Regions from separate parts of the Pseudoxanthomonas sp. SE1 genome, predicted to be linked through region 3. Evidence: riboswitches for the same ligand, from Rfam matches in the RefSeq annotation. Region 3 holds a riboswitch; each other region holds the start of a gene.
What was found. Region 3 has a riboswitch for cobalamin ahead of btuB (TonB-dependent vitamin B12 receptor). Riboswitches for the same ligand answer to the same signal wherever they lie in the genome.
Positions count from the first base shown of each region.

Region 1: another riboswitch for cobalamin. It lies ahead of metE (5-methyltetrahydropteroyltriglutamate--homocysteine S-methyltransferase); the one in region 3 lies ahead of btuB (TonB-dependent vitamin B12 receptor).
Region 2: another riboswitch for cobalamin. It lies ahead of OY559_RS00455 (ribonucleoside-diphosphate reductase subunit alpha); the one in region 3 lies ahead of btuB (TonB-dependent vitamin B12 receptor).

Region 1 covers NZ_CP113783.1:83,783-91,003, forward strand. The annotation lists gene purU (formyltetrahydrofolate deformylase) at 1-370, opposite strand, end outside; gene OY559_RS00420 (hypothetical protein) at 382-699, opposite strand; gene OY559_RS00425 (linear amide C-N hydrolase) at 810-1,868, shown strand; gene OY559_RS00430 (serine hydrolase domain-containing protein) at 1,869-3,134, opposite strand; gene OY559_RS00435 (hypothetical protein) at 3,221-3,730, opposite strand; cobalamin riboswitch at 3,798-4,033, shown strand; gene metE (5-methyltetrahydropteroyltriglutamate--homocysteine S-methyltransferase) at 4,232-6,523, shown strand; gene OY559_RS00445 (acyl-CoA thioesterase) at 6,563-6,970, opposite strand; gene OY559_RS00450 (ribonucleotide-diphosphate reductase subunit beta) at 7,191-7,221, opposite strand, start outside.
Region 2 covers NZ_CP113783.1:92,301-99,521, forward strand. The annotation lists gene OY559_RS00455 (ribonucleoside-diphosphate reductase subunit alpha) at 1-2,261, opposite strand, end outside; cobalamin riboswitch at 2,534-2,754, opposite strand; gene OY559_RS00460 (2-oxoadipate dioxygenase/decarboxylase HglS) at 3,150-4,514, opposite strand; gene OY559_RS00465 (sterol desaturase family protein) at 4,589-5,452, opposite strand; partial or broken gene OY559_RS00470 (hypothetical protein) at 5,504-5,623, opposite strand; gene OY559_RS00475 (hypothetical protein) at 5,878-6,402, opposite strand; gene ompR (osmolarity response regulator transcription factor OmpR) at 6,593-7,221, shown strand, end outside.
Region 3 covers NZ_CP113783.1:3,819,597-3,826,817, forward strand. The annotation lists gene OY559_RS17975 (hypothetical protein) at 1-88, shown strand, start outside; gene OY559_RS17980 (Crp/Fnr family transcriptional regulator) at 164-928, opposite strand; partial or broken gene OY559_RS17985 (DEAD/DEAH box helicase) at 1,327-2,622, shown strand; gene queD (6-carboxytetrahydropterin synthase QueD) at 2,758-3,114, shown strand; gene OY559_RS17995 (TIGR01841 family phasin) at 3,270-3,662, shown strand; gene bioD (dethiobiotin synthase) at 3,835-4,515, opposite strand; gene OY559_RS18005 (free L-methionine (R)-S-oxide reductase MsrC) at 4,635-5,120, shown strand; gene OY559_RS18010 (TfoX/Sxy family protein) at 5,117-5,488, shown strand; cobalamin riboswitch at 5,610-5,831, shown strand; gene btuB (TonB-dependent vitamin B12 receptor) at 5,956-7,221, shown strand, end outside.

The DNA.
Region 1 (7,221 bases), 490 kb from region 3:
CGTGGTTGGACGCGACGCAGGCGATCTCAACCGGCAGCTGCCGGCTGTGCACGCGGAACAGAAGGTCGTTGAGGCAATGCCCCTGCTTGCTCACCAGCACCATCAGCCGTGCCTTGCGGCGGGCGTCGTGGATCTGCCACTCCATCGCGAACGCGTCGGCCAGCGGCGCGAAGCGCGTACGCAGGGCGTCGGCGGTGATGGCCTCCGGCAGGTCGAAATGCACGCGCAGGAAGAAGCGGCCGGATTCGTCGTCGCCGAACTGCTGCGCGTCCAGGATGTTGCAGCCCGCGTCGAACAGCAGGCCGGTGACGCGATAGACGATGCCGGTGGTGTCCGGGCAGGAGAGCGTGAGGATGTGGTCGCGGCGCATGAGCGGCTGGCTTACTCGCAACGGACCGCGGTGATGCGGTTGTCGGCGTCGATGTAGACGCGCAGACGGTCGTCGCGCGTGTCGTGCTTCACGACCGTCTTCGGGCCGATGGGGTTGACCAGCCCGGCACCGCTCTCGCGCGACAGGCGCTTGAGCGTGGCCTCGTCCGCAGGTTGACCCGTCGCCCAGCCGAGGGCGGCATCGCTGCAACGGCCGCTGCCGGCCACCTGCGGTCCCGGTGTGCTGACGCAGGAAGACAGCGCGAAGACGGCGCCTGTCAGCAGGCAGGCCTGGAAAGACGAACGGCGCAACAGGCGAGGGAATGTCATGGCAGCATCTCCGGGGCGGGGGAGGATCGCTGTTTAACACACTCGCTGGCATAAAGGGCGAGCCCGCCGCCGCTGTCGACTGCCGCCATCCCACGCCCACGGAGATCGTCATGGATCGTCGCTTCGTCCTGCCGCTTGCCCTTGCCGCATCGCTGTTGCCCGCCTTTGCCTCCGGCCCCGCCGCCGCCTGTACCCGACTGGTCTATCTGGGGGCGGACAGCGACGTCATCACCGCCCGTTCGATGGACTGGAAGAACGACGTGGCGACGAACCTGTGGATCTTCCCGCGCGGCATGCAGCGCAGCGGGCAGGCCGGGCCCAACTCGATCACGTGGACGTCGAAGTACGGCAGCGTGATCGCCACCGGCTACGAGGTCTCCACCACCGACGGCATGAACGAGGCCGGGCTGATGGCCAACGTGCTGTGGCTGGTGGAATCCGAGTACCCGGCTTACGACGGACGCGGCCCGGGCCTGAGCATCGCCGCGTGGGCGCAGTACGCACTGGACAACTACGGCAGCGTGAAGGAAGCCGTCGAGGCGCTGCGCGAGGAGCCCTTCACCCTGGTGACCGACAAGGTGCCCGGCGAGGACCGGCTGGCCACGCTGCACCTGTCCCTGTCGGACGCCAGCGGCGACAGCGCCATCATCGAGTACATCGACGGCAAGCAGGTGATCCACCACGGCCGCCAGTACCAGGTGATGACGAACTCGCCGGTGTTCGAGCAACAGCTGGCGCTGAACGCGTACTGGAAGCAGATCGGCGGCACGGTGATGCTGCCGGGCACCAACCGCGCCGCGGACCGCTTCGCGCGCGCGTCGTTCTATGTCAACGTGATCCCGAAGAGCGAGGACCCGGTGAAGGCGCTGGCCAGTGTCTTCAGCGTGATCCGCAACGCATCGGTGCCGTTCGGCATCAACACGCCGGAGGAGCCGAATATTTCGTCCACGCGCTGGCGCACGGTGGCCGACCACAAGCGCAAGCTGTACTTCTTCGAATCCGCATTGACGCCGAACACCTTCTGGGTGGACCTGAAGGAAGTGGATTTCTCGAAAGACACCGGCAAGGTGCTGCGGCTCGACCTGGGCCCGGACCAGCGCAATGTGTTCGCCGGCAACGCGGTGAAGGACTTCAGGCCGGCGGAGCCGTTCGAGTTCCTGGGCCTGTAGTCACAGGTCAAACGCCAGCAGGTCGTGACCGGTGGCGGCGCGCACCACGCGTCGGTACAGCACGTTGCCGCTGCCGCCGTTGGTCAGCGCCACCAGCGCGCGCTGGCCACGGGCGTCACCGAGCGCGAAGTTCTTGAAGATCCCGCCGTTGCTGCCGGAGTGGTAGAACACCGTGCCGCGCGGCGTGGCCTCCAGGTTCCAGCCCAGGCCCTTGTCCGTCCAGCGGCCGGGCACGTCGATCTGCTTCGTCAGCATCGCGGTCCGTGTCGCCTCGGCGATCTGCCATGGTTCGCGTTGCGTACGCACCATCAGCGCCATGAAGCGCGCGTAGTCCTGCGGTGTCGTGCGCAGGCTAGCCGCGGCATTGGCCAGGATATCGCCGGGCCAGTTCACCAGCCCCTTGGGCGTGATCGCCTGCACGTCCGGCAGCGCACGCTCGGCGTCCTCGTAGCGCCACGCGGACAGCGGCTTGCCCCGGCGGTCGGCGACGGTCTGCGCGGCGTTCCAGGTGTCGCGCAGCATCTGCGGCGGCATGCCGGGTGCCTCGTCCTCGACGGCACGATGGCCGTAGACGGAACGCGCGGCGAGATCCTTGCTCCACGTGTAGCTGCTATCGCGCATGCCGGCCGGGCCGAACAGCAGGCGCTGCATCGATTCGTCCAGGCTCTCGCCAGTGATCTGCTCGACCACCAGTTGCAGCCAGAAGATCGCTTCACCGGAGTAATCGATGCGCGTGCCCGGCTTCACCGCCGGCACCAATGTTTCGTTCGCCGGATCCTTGCGCCAGTTCGGCAGTCCGGTGGAATGGCGCAGCACGTCGCGCGCGGTGACCAGATCCACCCACGGATGGTCGGCCAGGTAATCCATCCGCCGGTAACGCACCAGCGGCGCGTCGAGATCGATCACGCCCTGATCCGCCAGTTGCAGCACCGCGTAGGCGAACACCGGTTTGCTGAGCGAGGCGTCCTCGAACAGCGTGTCGTCCGCCACCGGTGTCCGCGTCTCCGCGTTCGCCATGCCGAGGTTGCGCGACCACACTACGTCGCCCCGTTCCACCACGGCCATGCCGATCGCCGGCACGCGCAACGCCTGCATCAGGCGCGGCAGGTCGGCGAGGAATGCGTCGGGGGGAATCCAGTTGGCGGCGTCGTCGCAGGCGGTGGCATGGCTGACCACAGGCCAGGCGCAGGCCGCCAGTGGAATCGTGGCCAGAGAGGCCAGCCAGCGGCGGCGATCGGGCGAAGCGGGCGGAGTTTCGATAGGCATTGCAGGCGGGCGTCCACGAAGCACTTGATTCACGAGGACGAACGAACGCATGAAACCCCGACTCCGCGTTGCGTGGCCGCGCCGCTTCAGACACTCATGAGCATGTCGAGCAGAGGAATCCGCCACTCTTCCACCGGCGCACGCTTCAGCCGGCACGCAAGCGCAACAGCGGGCTGTTCCGCGGAAGAGCTCAGCATGGCCGTGAAGACATGGTCCTCATAGGGAATCGAGAGGTGTGGGGCCACCCAGACGGCGCGTGTTCCGCCTTCGTATGCCTCCTGTACCTGGACGCGTTCCATCCCCGACAGCTCGAGCGTCCTTCCGCTCGCGGAAGACGTCAGTCGGGGCTGGATCGGCACACGCCCATCCCTCCCCGTGAGCGACAAGCGCAGGTAGTAAGGCGATCCGCGCTCGTTCGGGCGGTCGTCGTAGCCTCCGACCAGTTCCACGCGGGCAAGTCGCTCCTCGGGCGCGCAATCGCTGACGTAGTCGTGATGCCGGGCGTGTGACAGCAGGAAGAGGCTCACCACCCATGTGATCCCAAGCAGTGCGGCCACCGCCAGAAGAAGCCACTTCAGTTTGTCTGCCGTGCTCATCGCCGGACTCTAGCGGAATGTCGCGGGTGCAGGATCGCGCCGCTTGACGTCCCGCCCGCCGCCCGCGTAACGTTCGCATCGCCAAGGTTTACATCTCTTCATCCCAATGAAGCGATGGAATTGAAAGGGAAGCCGGTGCGGTCTGTTCCATGGGCCTATTCCGGCGCTGCCCCGCAGCGGTATTTGGAAACGAACCTCGCCAACAGCACTGGTCCTCGCGGACCGGGAAGCGGCGGGAAGTAGGCCAGCGCGCCACGCGCCCGTCCAAGAGCCCGAAGACCTGCCCTGGCCGGAAGACACGACCGTCTTCCGCCTGACCTGGAGCTTCCGAGGGGAGGTGGCCGGAGCCCGTGTCCGCGCGCGCCTGCCCGGATGCGTCCTCCTGCGCCCGACTTCGGCACTCCGGCTCGCCCGCGGGGGCGAAGGTCGCTGGCGTGGCGGGCTCCGGTCCGGCGCGCGGTTCCTTCGTTCCTCATCCGCCACCGCATGAGGACACGCACCATGACCACCGTTACCACGCTCGGCTTCCCGCGCATCGGCGCGAAGCGCGAACTGAAATCCGCCCTGGAAAACTACTGGCGCGGCGACACCAGCGCCGCCGACCTGCAACAGACCGCACGCGACCTGCGCCACCGCCACTGGCAGCTGCAGCGCGATGCCGGCGCCGATGTCGTGCCGTGCAACGACTTCTCGCTGTACGACCAGGTGCTGGACACCGCGTTCCTGTTCGACGCCATCCCCGACGCCTACCGCGCGCTGGCCGATGCCGATCCGCTGGCGGGCTACTTCGCGCTGGCGCGTGGCGTGCAGAAGGACGGCACCGATCTGCGCGCGCTGGAGATGACCAAGTGGTTCGACACCAACTACCACTACCTCGTGCCGGAACTGCACGCCGGCCAGACCTTCCGCCTGCGCGGCGACAAGCCGCTGTCGGAATATCGTGAAGCCGTCGCCGCAGGCCACGCCGCACGGCCGGTGCTGCTGGGCCCGGTGAGCTTCCTGCTGCTTTCAAAATGTGTGGATGGCAGCGACCGCCTCGCGCTGCTGGATCGCCTGCTGCCGGTCTACGCCGAGCTGCTGGCGAAGCTGCATGACGCGGGCGCGGACTGGGTGCAGATCGACGAGCCCTGCCTGGTGCTGGACCTGGACGACGCCACGCGCGACGCATACCTGAAGGCCTATGCGACGTTGGCGAAGAACGGGCGGCCTGCATTGTTGCTGGCCACCTACTTCGGCCGCCTGGGCGACAACCTGCTGTTGGCCTGCGCATTGCCGGTGGATGGCCTGCATGTCGACCTGGTGCGCGGCAAGGAACAACTCGACGACGTGCTGAAGCATCTTCCGAAAGGCCGCGTGCTGTCGGCCGGCCTGGTGGACGGACGCAACATCTGGCGCACGAACCTGGACAACGCGCTGATCCTGGCCAGGTACGCGCTCGGTCACGTCGGCGATAACGCGCTGTGGCTGTCGCCGTCGTGCTCGCTGCTGCATGTGCCGGTCGATCTGGCGGGCGAAAAGGCGCTGCCTTCCGACCTGAAGTCGTGGCTGGCCTTCGCGCGCCAGAAAGTGGAGGAACTGCGCCTGCTGGCCGATGCGCTGCGCGATCCGCGCGCGGCGGAGCCGGGCTTGGCCATCGCCCGCGACCGCATCGCATCGCGCCGGCAATCCGCACGCGTGCATCGTCCGGAGGTGGCCGCGCGCCTGGCCTCTGCGGAGGCCACCGACACCCACCGGGACTCGCCCTATCCGCAGCGCCGCGCCGCACAGGCGGCGCTGCTCGGCTTGCCCGGTTTCCCGACCACCACCATCGGCTCGTTCCCGCAGACCCACGAAGTGCGCGAGGCACGCGCACGGAACAGGAGCGGCAAGCTGGCGGATGCGGACTACGACGCCTTCCTGCGCGAGGAAACCGAACGCTGCGTGCGTTTCCAGGAGGACGTCGGCCTCGACGTGCTGGTGCATGGCGAGTTCGAACGCAACGACATGGTGGAGTACTTCGGCGAACAGCTGGATGGCTTCGCCTTCACGAAGAATGGCTGGGTGCAGAGCTACGGCTCACGCTGCGTGAAGCCACCGGTGATCTATGGCGATGTCTCGCGTCCGGCGCCGATGACGGTGCGCTGGTCGCAGTACGCGCAGTCGCTGACCGACCGGCCGATGAAGGGCATGCTGACCGGGCCGGTGACGGTGCTGCAGTGGTCGTTCGTGCGCGACGACCAGACGCGCGCGCAGACCTGCCGGCAGATCGCGCTGGCGCTGCGGGATGAGGTGCTGGACCTGGAAGCCGCCGGCATCCGCGTCATCCAGATTGACGAGCCCGCGCTGCGCGAAGGCCTGCCGTTGCGGCGCGCCGATTGGCACGGGTACCTGGCATGGGCCGTGGAGTGCTTCCGCATCACGGCGGCGGGCGTCGCCGACGACACCCAGGTGCATACGCACATGTGCTACTCCGAGTTCAACGACATCATGCAGGCCGTGGCCGCGATGGATGCCGACGTCATCTCCATCGAGACCTCGCGCTCGCGCATGGAACTGCTGGACGCGTTCGTGAAGTTCCGCTATCCCAACGAAATCGGCCCGGGCGTGTACGACATCCATTCCCCGCGGATTCCCACCGGCGGCGAGATGGTCGACCTGCTGCAGAAGGCGCGTGCCGTGCTGGCACCGGAGCAGATCTGGGTCAATCCCGATTGCGGCCTGAAGACGCGCGGCTGGCCGGAGGTCCGCACGGCGCTGGAGCGGATGGTGGAAGCGGCCCGCGCACTGCGAGGCGATCAGGCGCGGGCAGCCTGATCACGGGATCGTCGCCGTGGTGGCGGGCCGGGGCCCGCCCTACGTGGTGGCCGGCAAGGGTGGTGCCTGCGTCGGCCGGCCCAGCGGATCCAGGGCGATCATCACGAAGTGGCCGCGCGTGCACAGCTTGCGTTCGCCGGTCAGCAGGTTCTCGGTGATGACTTCCACGTCGACGTTCATCGAGCTGCGGCCGACCTTCACTACGCGCGCGACCACTTCCACCAGGTCGCCCTTGTGGATGGGCTGGTTGAAGTCCACCTGTTCCGAGCGCGCGGTGACCACCGTGGTGCGTGCGTATCGGGAAGCGGCGATGAAGGCCGACATGTCCATCCATGCCAATGCCTGGCCGCCGAACAGCGTGCCCAGATGGTTGGTGTGGTCGGGGAAGACCATGTGCAGCAGGCGCGCTTCGGTGGGGCGCGCTTCGGCGTTGGCCAGTTCAGTCATGGTGGTGCTCCGGTTCGCATGCTCCCGGCGGCAGCATAGCGCGCCGGATGTTGTGCCGGTGTAGGAGCGACGTGAGTCGCGACCGCAAGAACGAATGGCCCGGATGCCCGATGGATTCGCGATGGCGCTGGGTCTGTCGCCGACATTCCCGGGACGGTGCGGCGCCATGGGGCTTTCATTGCGCGGTCGCGACTCACGTCGCTCCTACAAAACGCCAACGCTAGAACGCGTGGTCGAAGCCGACTTCGCCC
Region 2 (7,221 bases), 500 kb from region 3:
GGCTCGGTGGCCGCGACGCTGCTGACCGTGGTCTTGGCGATGCGGGTGGCCGGGCGCGAGCGCAGGTAGTAGGTGGTCTTGATGCCCTGCTTCCACGCGTACATGTACATGGACGACATCGCGCCGATGTTCGGGCTTTCCATGAACAGGTTCAGCGAGGCCGACTGGTCGATGAAGGCGCCGCGGCCGGCAGCCATGTCGATCAGCGAACGCATCGGGATCTCCCAGGCCGTGCGGTAGATCTGCTGCAGCGTGTCCGGCACCTGCGCCAGGCCCTGCACCGAGCCTTCGGACAGCTTGATCGCGTCGCGGGTCTCTGCCGTCCACAGGCCCAGCTTCTTCAGCTCGTCCACCAGGTAGCGGTTGACCTGCAGGAAGTCGCCCGACAGCGTCTCGCGCTTGAACAGGTTGGACACCTGCGGCTCCACGCACTCGTAGCAGCCGGCGATCGAGGCGATGGTCGCGGTCGGCGCGATGGCGATCAGCAGCGAGTTGCGCAGGCCGTGTTCCTTGATGCGCGCGCGCAGGGCGTCCCAGCGCTCGGCGTTCTCGGGCACCACGTTCCACGCATCGAACTGCAGTTCACCGTTCGCCGCACGGGTGTCGGCGAAGGACGGATGGCGGCCGCGCTCCTGCGCCAGTTCCACCGAGGTCTCCAGCGCGTGGAAGTAGATGGTCTCGGCGATCTTCGCCGACAGCGCACGTGCTTCGGCGCTGTCGAACGGCAGGCGCAGTTTGAAGAACACGTCCTGCAGGCCCATGCAGCCCAGGCCCACGGGGCGCCAGCGCAGGTTGCCGCGGCGCGCGGTTTCGATGGGATAGAAGTTCAGGTCGATCACGCGGTCCAGCTGGCGCACGGCCAGGCGGACGGTTTCGGCCAGCTTGTCGAAATCGAAATACCCATCCTCGTCGAAGTGGCGGGCGAGGTTGATCGAGCCCAAGTTGCACACCGCCGTCTCCTCGGCCGAGGTGACCTCGAGGATCTCGGTGCACAGGTTCGACAGGTGGATGACGTTGCCGGCGCGCAGCGTCTGGTTGCTGGCCGCGTTGCACTTGTCCTTGAACGTCATCCAGCCGTTGCCGGTCTCGGCCAGCGTCCGCATCATGCGGCCGTACAACTTGCGGGCAGAGAGGGTCTTCATCGCCTTGCCCTGCGTCTCGGCCTGCGTATACGCCAGCTCGAACGCGGCGCCGTACAGGTCGGTCAGCTCCGGCACCACGCGCGGATCGAACAGCGACCATTCCTGGTCGGCCTCCACCCGCTTCATGAAGAGGTCCGGCACCCAGTTGGCCAGGTTGAGGTTGTGCGCACGGCGGGCTTCGTCGCCGGTGTTATCGCGCAGTTCAAGGAAGTCCTCGATGTCGGCATGCCAGGTTTCCAGGTACACGCAGGCCGCGCCCTTGCGCTTGCCGCCCTGGTTGACCGCGGCCACCGAGGAATCCAGTGTCTTCAGCCACGGCACGATGCCGTTGCTGTGGCCGTTGGTCGACTTGATCAGCGAGCCGCGCGAACGCACGCGCGTGTAGCTCACGCCGATGCCGCCGCTGAACTTGCTCAGCTGCGCGATGTCGCCGTACTTGGCGTAGATGGATTCCAGCGTGTCCTGCGGCGAATCCAGCAGGAAGCATGAGGATAGTTGCTCGTGGGTGGTGCCGCTGTTGAACAGCGTCGGCGAGCTGGGCAGGTAGTCCAGGTTGCCCATGCGGCGGTACAGCGCCAGCGCTTCGGGCACGTCCTCGCTCAGCGCGCAGGCGATGCGCAGGAAGAACTGCTGCGGCGTTTCGATCACCTTGCGCGTGTGCGGATGCCGCAGCAGGTAACGGTCGTACAGCGTGCGCAGGCCGAAGTAGTCGAAGTGCAGGTCGAGCGAGGCGTCCAGCGCATCGTTGAGCTTGCGCGCATTGGTCTGCACGAAGTTCAGCAGGCGGTCGTTGATCAGGCCTACCTCGTGGCCGCGGGTGACCGACTGCGAGAACGCATGGATTTCCTGGCCGGTGACTTCCTTGGTGATGTAGCCGGCCAGCAGGCGCGCGGCCAGGCGGCTGTATTCGGGCTCCTCGCCGGTCAGCAGCGCGGCGGTGCGGATGGACAGTTCGTCCAGTTCGCGCGTGCTGGCGCCGTCGTACAGGCCGGAGATGGTGCGGGTGGCCACGCGCATCGGGTCGATGGCGTGCAGGCCTTCGCAGTTGCGCTGCACCGCGCGCACGATCTTGTTGAGATCCACCGGCTCGCGGCCGCCATTGCGCTTGGTCACGCTCATCGCGGTGGCGGTGGGCGGCGGGGTCAGCGAAAAGGCGTCCTTCTGGGACGGGGTGGTGCCGGCGTCGGCGACGGCGCTGTCGATCTGGGTCACGGGATTCCTCCATGCGTAATGCACGCGGCGGCCCGTCCCTCGCGGGGTCGCGGAAGGCCGGATGGGGAATCACAGTGGGGAAGCGGCGTCGCAGGGGCCGAGATCGCGCAGACGGACTGCGGACGCCCTGCTTCGCCAGCCATCTCCCCCCGGAGAATCCGCGGCCGGCACCGCGCGGTGTGCATCGCGCGGCTGTCGGCAGGTCTTCGGACTCATGGGCCTGGAAGGCGGTGCCTTCCTCCTAATCCGCCGCTTCCCGAGGCCTGGCCTCAGTGCTGTGTGGCGGGGTCGTTCCCAATTACCGCTGCGGGGCAGTGCCGGAGTGGGCCCGAAGGCCGCACCGGCTTCCCTTTTCATCCGGAGGCTAGCCACCCCCGGAACCGACGGCCACAAGATAGTGGGGGTGCATGGAGGCGTCAACACCAAATGTTGTGTGGAACAGCCGATGTCGAGGCGATGCGGGTTTCACGAGTTGAATCCTTCTCCCCGCTGGCGGGGAGAAGGAGCCCGGAGGGCGGATGAGGGGCAGGCGCGGTGATAACTCGTGCGTGAAGCTCCTGGGCATCAAGACTGCTGTCCCGATCTGGCGCATTGGGTGCCCGGACTCCGCTCGCCCCTCACCCGCCTTCGGCACCCTCTCCCCGTTCCACGGGGAGCGGGGAAACATGCGTCAGCTCGTAGGGTGGGCCTTGGCCCACCGTCGCATGCGTCGGGCGCCGTGGAAACCCGACGGCATCGCCGCTCATCCGCGGCGCGAGGTCCGGGTGGCAATGGCGGGCCTTGGCCCGCCCTATGTCACGCGTGCAGCGCTGTGATCGACGCGTCCTGCGCCTGTGCATACAGCGCGAACGGGTCGTGGATCGTCTTGCCCAGCGCCGCTTCGAAGGCCTCCTGGTTGGCGTGCGCGTCATACGCGCGCTGTTCGCCGCCGCCGAGGTTGGACTGGAAGATGCCCGCTGCGCTGACCGGCAGGAAATCCTCGTAGACGATGGGATCGACGACGGCATGACCGGCATCGACCAGCGCATCGGGCGTCATCGCTGCGCGCTCGGATGCCGGTAGCGCGGCGCCACTATCGGTCAGGCGGTAACGGAAATAGCCCAGGCCATTGCGACGCAGCGCGTCTTCGTCGTCCGGAAATTCCGCGAATGCCGCCGCCAGCCGCTGCGGATAGTCCGCCGACGTGTTGCCAGCGCCACCGGCCTGGCGCACCTGCGCCAGCAGTCGGTCGTAGAGTTCGCGCCCGGCCGGCGTCAGCGCCAGGCCGCGCTGTTCGATCTCGCCGAAGCGCGCGCTGTGGCTGCCGGGCACCAGCGTGCCGGAGGCGTCGGGGAAGGCGACTTCTTCTTCCAGCGCCTTGAAACTGGTCTGCCGCAACAGGATGGGCACGGCGCGGCGGGGCGGACCCTCGATCAACGCCTTCGCCTGGATGCCGCGCTCCAACATGGCCATCTGCGCCGCGTCGATGTCCAGCGTGCGGGGGGTGAGGTGGTTGATGTGCGGGCCGCGGAAACTGACCACGTCGGCGACCAGCCGGTGCAGGCCGTGCAGGGCCTGGTAGGTCTGCAACGAGACGGTGGCGTCGCCATGCCAGCGGAAGGTCTCCAGCACTTCGGCAACGAAGCGCTGCGCATCAGCGTCGTCCAGCCCGCCGTCGCGTTCGGCCTGCGCCACGAAAGCGCGTGCGTTGGCGGTGAAAATGTCGCGTCGCGCCAGGATCGCTTCCGCCTCGGCACGCAATGCGGCGTCCGCGATCAATTCCAGCCGCAGCAGCGAGGTGAAGATGCGGAACGGATTCGCGGCCAGTGCTTCTTCGGTCAGGGGGCGGAACGCGGTGGCGTGCACCGGCACGCCGGCCACGGTCAGGTCGTAGTAGCCCACCGGGTGCATGCCCATCAGCGCGAACACGCGGCCGAGCATCGCCAGTTCCGCCGGCGTGCCGACCCGGATCGCGCCATGGCGCTCCAAGTCCAGGCGGTCGGTTTCGCCCGTGCGTTGCAGCCGGTTGGCCAGTGCGGGATCGCGGTGCAGCGTCTCGGCGTTGATCTCGCCGACCAGTTCGATCAGGTCGCCGTACAGCGGCACCTCGGTGCGGTACATGTCGGACATGGCCTGGGCGAACAGGCCGCGGATGCGGTCGGGCGAAACGAAGGCGGTCATGGGGCTCGGCGTGCGGGCGGCGTGGGGCCGCCGGGGGCGCGTATTGTCGCCGGCCGCGTCGGCGCGGGCCACTCTCAGCGGCGCGGGCGGCCTTCGTCCGCGCCGCCGGGGACATACCCGGGCGGGCCGAACAGGGTCATGCCCACCTGCCGCAGACCGCGCGCCCGGCGCAGGTCGCGGCCCAGCTTCATCCACGCGTGGAGGGCGATCTTCACCGGGTTGTAGCTGTGCACCGGGTCCACCAGCCCGTAACGGATCGGCACGCCGGGCATTTCCTCGCGGCAGGTGCCGAACAGGCGGTCGAACACGATCAGCACGCCACCGTAGTTGCAGTCCAGGTACTCGGGATTGCTGGCGTGGTGCACGCGGTGGTGCGCGGGCGTGTTGAAGACGAACTCGATGGGGCGCGCCAGCCGCGGCACCAGCTCGGTATGCAGCCAGTACTGGTACAGCAGGTTCACCGCCAGCGCACCGATCACATAGGGCACCGGGAAGCCCAGCCACACCAGTGGCCCGAAGAACACCGCGGCACCGGTCAGCTTGCCGGTCCAGCCCAACCGGTAGGCGGTGGAGAGGTTGTACTGCGTGGCCGAGTGGTGGACCGAATGGTTCAGCCAGAACCAGCGCACGCGGTGGTCGGCGCGGTGCATCCAGTAGTAGCAGAACTCCTGGCCGACGAAGAGCGCCACCCAGTGCCAGGGCCGGTCCATCGCGATCGTGGTCAGGCGGAGCTCCCAGATCGCGAACAGCAACACCGCCACCACGCCACCCTGGACCACCAGGCCGAGCAGCGCGCGGCCGGCGGCATCGCCGAGCGAAGCCCAATAGCCTTTCCAGTCGTAGCGCACGCCGCGCCGCACCAGCCATGCGGCTTCCACGGCGGCGACGGCGACCAGCACCAGCAGAGGCAGGCCTGCGAACACGCGCGTGCCGTCCATCACGCGGCCTCAGCGTGCGCGACGCCCGGCCATCTTCTGGCCGGCGGCGCGCATTTCATCGGGCGAGAGCTTGCCGTCGTTGTTGGCGTCGAGGGTGTCGAAACGTTTGGCGATCCGCGGCAGTTTCGCCTCGGCTTCCGCCTTGTCGATCAGGCCATCGCCATTGGCATCGGCGGCTTTCAACCGTTCCTGCAGCGTGGCTTTCTGTTCTTCGGTCAGCGTGCGCTGCTGTGCGCCGGCCGGGGCAGCCACCAGCGCAAAGATGGACAACGTGGTGGCGAGGGGGAGCAGGATGGAACGGGACATCGGGAATCTCCGGGTGAAGTAAGGAAAAGGTGCAGGCGCGGCGGTGCGGGAATGCATCCGTGCGGCAGGGGGGAGTGCCATGCCGCCGCGCCTGCGGGAAAGCGGGTGCAGCCGGCCGATCAGTTGCCGCGCGGGCAGGCGATGGTCTCGCCGCTGGCGTTGGTGCAGGTGCCGGTGTGCGTCACCGTGCCGCCGGACACGGTCGTGCTGCCGTTGTAACTGTTGCCGTTCGCGCCGGTGGCGGTGGTGCTGCGCGCACCGCTGACGTTGCCGTCCGCGTCGCGGCTGATGCCGCCGCTGGTGCTGGCGGTGCCGCCGTTCGGACCGTTGGCATAGGCGCTGCCCTGGCGGCCCGCGCTGCCATTGGCATTGCGGTAGGCGCTGCGGTCGTAACCGGCGCTGCCGCCGTTGGCCCCGGCCACGCTGCCGCTGCGCGCGGCAGAGCCGTTGCCCTGGCCATCGGCCTGCCAGGAACGCTGGCGCTGGCTGTCGAAGCGCGCGTTGCTGCGCTCCGTGGCAACACTGCCGCCCTGGGCGGTGCGCTGCACGGCGCGGCTGCGCTCGCGGGCTTCGGCATGGTCGACGAACAGGGTGGTGGCACACAGGGCGAAGGCAGTGGCGATCAGGAACGGGGTCTTGCTCATGGCGGAATCCTCGTCGGGGGGTGGGGCCGCGCAGGGAAGCGGCGGCAGGACCACGGTAGGGCGGGCAACGGCGGCAGGTGTGTCGTGGTTGACAGCAGATGTGTCTGCCGGCGGCGCTGGAAACATCTGCTTACAAACGGGCTGCCGGCAGGGTTTGCCGGGCATCGCGGCGGCGGGCGATAGTGGCCGCATGGACGAAACTTCAGCGCGCATCCTGCTGGTGGACGACGACGTGCGGCTGCGCGAGCTGCTGGTGCGCTACCTGGAGTCGCAGGGCTTCGACGTGCGTGGCGTGGGCGATGGCGCACAGATGCGGCAGGCGCTGGATCGTGGCCACTTCGACCTGATCGTGCTGGACCTGATGCTGCCCGGCGAGAATGGCCTGGAGATCTGTCGCCGCCTGCGCGGGCAGGGCGACGTCACGCCCATCGTCATGCTGACGGCCAAGGGCGACGAGATCGACCGCATCGTCGGCCTGGAGATCGGCGCCGACGATTACGTGCCCAAGCCGGTGAATCCGCGCGAGCTGCTGGCCCGCATCCGGTCGGTGCTGCGGCGTACGCGCCCGACGCCGGGTGCACCGCAGCCCGAGGGTGGCGACATGGTCTTCGGGCCGTTCCGACTCGACCTGGGCCGTCGCGAGCTGACCCGCGGTGGCGCATTGCTGCGGCTCACCAGCGGCGAGTTCGCCGTGCTGTCGGTGCTGCTGCGGCATCCGCGCCAGCCGCTCAGCCGCGACCGCCTGATGAGCCTGGCGCGCGGCCGCGAGCATGAGGCCTTCGAGCGCAGCATGGACGTGACCATCGCGCGCCTGCGCCG
Region 3 (7,221 bases):
CGGCGGCCGCATCTGCTCGAACGAGGATCCCAAGGGGCAACACGTGGGCGAGAAGCGCCAGTATCGCCAGGCGAGGCCGCGCCCTTGAGCCCCAGGCGCCTAGGCGCTGGACGTGCGATCAGCGCCGGATGTTCGCGTGCCAGGCTGACCTGGCAACGAAACCTCAGGCCCGCGCTTCGGCCAATGCGTCCAGGCGCTTGCGGTCGAGCAGCCGCACGTGGTGCGGGTCGTCGGTGGCGATGCTGCCTTCCTGGCGCAGGCGGGTGAAGCTGCGGCTGACGGTTTCCACGGTCAGGCCCAGGTAGTCGGCGATATCCGTGCGCGTCATCGGCAGGATCACCTCGGTGTCGTCCTGACCCTGGCGACGGCGACGCTGCGCCATGTCGACGAGGAACCCGGACAGCCGCTCCATCGGATTGAGCCGTGCGAGCGCCATCAGGTTGCCGCGGGTGGCGTCCAGCTCCACGCAGGCCCGCTCCAGCAGCTCGCGCTCCAGTTCCGGATGGTCATGGCACAGGCTGCGCATGTCGGCCATCGAGAACTCGCACAGCGTGCTGTCGGTGATCGCTTCGATCGTGTGCTTGTAGTGGGAAGTGCCCGAGAAGCCGATGAAATCACCCGGCATCAGGAAGCCGGCCACCAACCGGCGACCGTCAGGCAGCAGCCGGATGCGGCGCAGGGCGCCCTTGGTCACGGTGAACACGCCGCGCCTCGGCTCACCCTCGCGAACCAGCGCCTCGCCCGCCTTCAGCCGCGCATCGTCCGCCAGCGCTTCCATGGCATGGGCCTTCTCCACCGGCAAGGCTGCGCAGAAGGCCAGGTGACGGACCAGGCAGCCGCTGCAACCGCGCGCGGCCTGGCACAGCACGCTCTCGACGAGCGCGCCGGCGACCGGAGCGTCGTTCTGGCGGAGGATGCGAAGGCTCATGGCGGTGGCTGCGAGGGGCTTCGGGGCCATGATACGCCCGCAAGCCACTGATTTCCGGACTGCGACAATTGGTCGCAGACCGGGGTTTCAGCGCCCGTTCCCCCATTCAGGCCCGGATTCGGTTACAGTGCGCGCCGCTTGCCTGCGGCCGTTCGTTTCCCCGATGGTCCGCCGGCGCAGGGAATTCCCCGCGAATTCCCGCGCCCGCCCCGCTCCGACTTCTTTCGTTGCGCAAGCTCGGTAGTGCCGCTTTGGCGCCTCCGCACCCCTTCTCGCAGCGCGGTTTCAGGGAACGCTTCGAGTCACGGCCTCACCGCATTCCGCGCGTTCCACGTTGCCGCACTTCGCTGTGCCGGCGTTGCGTGCGTGTCCGGCCGGCCGGCTTTGGAGCTTCGACAATGACGTTTGAAACCTTGGGCCTGGCGCCCGCCCTGCTGCGCGCGCTGGACGAACAGGGCTACACCCAGCCCACCCCCATCCAGGAACAGGCCATCCCGCTGGCCCTGGCCGGCCATGACCTGCTGGCCGGCGCCCAGACCGGCACCGGCAAGACCGCTGCGTTCGGCCTGCCGCTGATCCAGTACCTGGCCACCACCCCGCAGGAAGTCGCCACCCGCGGCCCGCGCAAGCCGCGCGCGCTGGTGCTGACCCCCACCCGCGAACTGGCCGTGCAGGTGCATGACAGCCTGCGTGGCTACGGCAAGTACCTGCGCATCCCCAGCACCACCATCTACGGCGGCGTCGGCATGGGCAACCAGCTGGACGCGCTGCGCCGCGGCGTGGACATGGTGATCGCCTGTCCGGGCCGCCTGATCGACCACCTCGAGCGCCGCAGCGTGGACCTGTCGGGCATCGAGATCCTGGTGCTGGACGAAGCCGACCGCATGCTTGACATGGGTTTCCTGCCCTCGATCAAGCGCATCCTGGCCAAGCTGCCCAAGCAGAATCGCCAGACCATGCTGTTCTCCGCCACCTTCGCCGAACCGATCCGCGAGCTGGCCATGGAGTTCATGCGCGATCCCAAGCAGATCCAGGTCACGCCCAAGAACACCGTGGCCGAGACCATCACCCACCGCGTCCACCCGGTCGATGGCAGCCGCAAGCGCGACCTGCTGCTACACCTGCTGGCCAAGGACAGCCGCCTGCAGACGCTGGTGTTCGCCCGTACCAAGCACGGCAGCGACAAGCTGGCGATGTTCCTGGACAAGAGCGGCATCAAGACCGCGGCGATCCATGGCAACAAGTCGCAGGGTGCCCGCCAGCGCGCGCTCAGCGACTTCAAGGCCGGCCGCATCAACGTGCTGGTGGCGACCGACATCGCCGCGCGCGGCATCGACATCGACCAGCTGCCGCAGGTGATCAACTTCGACCTGCCGATGGTGGCCGAGGACTACGTGCACCGCATTGGCCGCACGGGCCGCAACGGCTCGACGGGCGAAGCGATCTCGCTGGTCGCGCAGGATGAAGCCAAGTACCTGCGCGCCATCGTGCGCATGCTGGGCCGCGACGTGGACCTGCGCGACGTGCCGGGCTTCGAACCGCAGACACCGATCCGCTGGGGCAACAGCGCGCCGGGCAAGGCTGAGCAACCCGCCGGCGAACGCACCCCGCGCCGCAACGGCCCGCAGAAGCACGCGCGTCGTCCGCACAGCGAGGCCCCGCGCCACGCCCACGCCGGCCCGAAGAAGCACGGAAGCGGTCCGCGTCGCGAAGGCGACCGCCGCCCCGGTGGTGCGCGTCCCAGCCAGGCACGCCCTGCCCGTTGAGTCGTTCGTGCGGCGCCCTCACCGGCGCCGCACGTCTGTTGCCACGCCCTCTAGAATCGCCGCATGGACATCTTCAAGGTCTTCACCGTGGAAGCCGCGCACCGGCTGCCGCACGTGCCGGACGGGCACAAGTGCGCACGCCTGCACGGTCATTCGTTCCGCATCGAACTGCATCTCTCCGGCCCGGTCGACCCGCAGGCCGGCTGGGTGATGGACTTCGCCGATGTGAAGGCCGCCTTCAAGCCGATCTACGACCGGCTCGACCATCACTACCTCAACGACATCCCCGGCCTGGACAACCCGACCAGCGAGCAGCTCGCGAAGTGGATCTGGGACCAGACCAAACCGGTACTGCCGCTGCTGAGCGCCATCGTGGTGCATGAAACCTGCACGTCCGGGTGTCGGTATACCGGCCCCTGAGGCATGAAACCGGTTTCATACCACCGCATACAAGCGTTTGATTTTTAACGGCTCCTGACCGTTCGTCGGATTTCCATACGCCACTTATTGCACTGCAACATGGATGTGTCTATGCTGCGTCGCAACAGATGGGAATCCCCTTTCAGGAGCACGCCATGACCACGCAATTCAACGAAAGCTTCAGCCAGTTCACGCACCAGTTCGCCGCCGCTGCCTCGCGCGCCAACCGTCTGGCCCTGGAAAGCGCCGAGACCGTGTTCGGCGTGCAGCTGAAGACCTTCGAAAAGAACATCGACGCCACCACCGCCTTCTTCGGCGAGCTGGCTGAAACCCGCGACCTCGAAGGCTACAAGACCCTGTGGCCGAAGGGCATGCAGGTGGCCAAGGACAACGCCGAGCGCGTCGTCGCCGCCAGCCAGGAAGTGTTCGGCCTGGGCCTGAAGACCGGTGAGGCCTTCGGCCAGCTGGTGAAGACCCAGTTCGAGACCGCGACCGACAACGTCCAGGCCTCCGTGGCCAAGGCGACCAAGGCCGCCAAGGGCAAGTAAGACCCGCCCGCTCCACCGTTCGTTTATTGCGCGGCTCCCCCTCCCTCCGCGCAGCCAACCCGGCAGCCCCCACGCTGCCGGGTTTTTTATTGCCTGCGCACCCAAGCTTTCTCGTGGAGGGCCTTCAGGCCCGATGCTTTTCCGGTATCACCTGTCGGGCCTGAAGGCCCTCCTACAGGGAAATCGCGATGTGCCAGCTGAGCTGCCTGGCGTCGATGTCCGGCGCATGCGGCAACCTCCCCCAGCACGGCACGGGCATGCGCACGGACAGCAGGGCGAAGTTCTCGTCCCGGCGCTCCATCTCCGGATCGACCTCGTTGGCGATCCAGCCGACCAGGCGCGCACCGTCGTCCTGGATCGCGCGCGCGCTGAGCCGCGCATGGTTGATGCAGCCCAACCGCATGCCCACCACCAGCAGCACCGGCAGGCGCAGTTCCTGGACAAGGTGCCGCTGATCGAGCGTCGCCGTCAGCGGCGCGGCCCAGCCACCCACGCCTTCCACCAGCACCAGATCAGCCAGCGGATGCAGGCGGTCGAACGCTGAAACCAGCACGCCCAGCTGGACGTCGACGCCCGCATCGCGGGCTGCGATCTCCGGCGCCAGCGGCGCAGGCAGGGCGTAGGGATTGAGGTCGTCGTACGGCGGCAGGGGATCGCTCGCCGCCTGCAGGGCCAGTGCATCGTCGTTGCGCCAGCCGGCCGCCGTTGAGGTACAGCCGCTGGCGACCGGTTTCATGCCGACCGCGCGCAACCCGCGCGCACGGAACGCATGTAGCAAGGCCGCGCTGGCGACGGTCTTGCCGACGCCGGTATCGGTACCGGTGACGAACAGCCGATCCAATGCGCGGTCCATCAAGGTCCCGCCGCCACACTGCCATCGCCCAGTCCTGACGCCGGCGCATTCGGGTAATCCACGTTCATGCCGGCGATCATATCCGGCCCTCCCTGGACCCGCAGAGTAGAATCGTCCCCATGTCATTCGCCTCGCAAACGCTCACCGGCAGCAAGCCGGAACAATACGCACAGCTCGCCGCGCAGGCCCGTGCCCTGCTGGCCGGCGAACCCGACCGGATCGCCAATGCCGCCAACCTGTCGGCACTGCTCTACCACGCGCTGCCGGACTTCAACTGGGCCGGCTTCTATTTCTTCGATGGCCGGGAATTGGTCGTTGGCCCGTTCCAAGGCTTACCAGCCTGCGTGCGGATCCCGTTGGACAAGGGGGTCTGCGGAGCCGCCGCACGCACCCGCCAGACCCAGCGCGTGGACGATGTGGAGGCTTTCCCGGGCCACATCGCCTGCGATTCGGCTTCACGCTCGGAGTTGGTGGTACCGCTGGTGAAAGGGGACGAACTGGTCGGCGTGCTCGACCTGGACAGCCCACGCCTGGCGCGCTTCGATGCCGACGACCAGGCGGGCATGGAACGCATCGCCGCCATCTTCGTGGATTCGCTGACATGACAGGCACCAAGCTGCGCAACATCGGCCCCAAGTCCGCCGCCTGGCTGCGCCAGGTCGGCCTGCGTACGCAGGAGGATCTGGAATCGGTAGGCGCGGTGGAAGCCTTCATCCGGGTCAAGCGCGCGGGGTTCCGCCCCAGCCTCAACCTGCTCTACGCGCTGGAAGGCGCGCTGCTCGACTGCCACTGGCAGCAGCTGCCCGAGGACCGCCGTAGCGCACTGCTGGTGGCCTACGATGCCGCCGCCGCGCTGCTGCCGCCCCCGCGCGGCCGCCCCGCCGCCGGCCCGGTGACAACCACGCACACCGAGCGCGAAGAAGACACGGGCCCATCGCTGAACCTGTTCGACTCTCCGGGCAGCGACGACTGATTCCTGTAGGAGGGGCTTCAGCCCCGACGCTTTTCAGCAACGCCGTCGGGGTCGGGTCGAAAAGCATCGGGGCTGAAGCCCCTCCCACACCTCTGCGGACAGGAACGCTTGGGCTTCCCGTATACTGCGCGCGCTTTCAGGTGACCCGCGGCGTCCGCGTCCGGGTTGAAACGGGAAGCCGGTGAACCGCGCAGGCGGCATTCCGGCGCTGCCCCCGCAACGGTAGGCGAAGACAACCTCGGCATCGGCCACTGTGCGTCCAACGCATGGGAAGGCGCCTTGGCAGCGTGCATCGCGCACGCCTTCGCAAGCCCGGAGACCGGCCTGGAAGTCCACTGGTTGCGATGCGGAGGGCGTCGCGGCGTGCCGCGCCGCTGCCTGTCTGCCGCGCTGTCCGCAACGCTCCCTTCCCCGTCGCAACTCCACGCCGAAGAATGCGCGCGGGGCGCGCGATGGAGTTGAATCCGATGTACAGCCGTTTCCCCCTTTCCCACCTGGCCCTCGCGGTCGCGCTGGCACTGCCGTTCACGGTGCACGCGCAGGACCGCGACACGACCGACCTCGACGAAGTCGTGGTATCCGGCACCCGTACCGCTGTCGCGGTCGAGGACAGCCTGGTCCCCGCGCAGGTGATCAGCCGCGAAGCGATCCAGCGCAGCCAGGCCCGTTCGTTGTCCGAACTGCTGCAAGGCCGCGCCGGCATTTCGCTGGGCAACCAGGGCGGCGCCGGCAAGATCACCACGCTCAACCTGCGCGGCACCGAATCGGACCATGTGCTGGTGCTGATCGATGGCGTCCGCATGGGCTCGGCGACCGCCGGCCTGCCGGCGCTGCAGGATCTGCCGATCGACCAGATCGATCGCGTCGAGATCGTGCGCGGCCCGCGTTCGAGCCTGTACGGCTCGGAAGCCATCGGCGGCGTGATCCAGGTGTTCACCCGTCGGAACACGGGCAAGGTGCGCCCGAACTTCCGCATCGGCGTTGCCAGCGACAGCACCCGTGAAGCCAGTGCCGGCATCGGCGGGGGCAATGCGCGCGGCTGGTACGGCGCCGACGTGGCGTATGCGCGGACGGATGGCTTCAACGCCTGCCGTGGACGCGGTCCGGATCCGGGCATTCCGTTCGACTTCGGCGCCGGGTGCTTCACCGACGAACCCGACCGTGATGGCTACCGCAATACGTCGGCCAACCTGCGCGGCGGCTACACCTTCACCGATACGCTGACGATGGAAGCCAACGCGCTGCGCGCCGAGGGCAAGAGCGAATTCGACGGCAGCTTCACCAATCGATCCGAAACCGTGCAGCAGGTGATCGGCGCCAAGCTGCGCTATGCGCCCAGCGAGAAGACGAGCCTGCAGCTGAGCCTGGGCCGCAACGACGACAAGTCCGACGACTTCAACGACGATGTGCAGTCCGGCTATTTCGAGACGCGCCGCTACGTGGCGTCGCTGCAGGGCGATTTCACGGTGGCCGCCAACCAGCTGCTGACCACCGGCATCGACTGGCAGGACGACGAGGTGGAAAGCGCCACCGACTTCGACATCACCCAGCGCGACAACCTGGCCGGCTTCGTCGAGTACCAGGGCCGCTTCGGCGCACACCAGCTGCAGGCCAGCGTCCGCAACGACGACAACGAGCAGTTCGGCAACCACACTACCGGCAGCCTGGGCTACGGCTTCGGCTTCGGCAACGGCCTGAAGCTGACCGCCAGCCTGGCCACCGGCTTCAAGGCG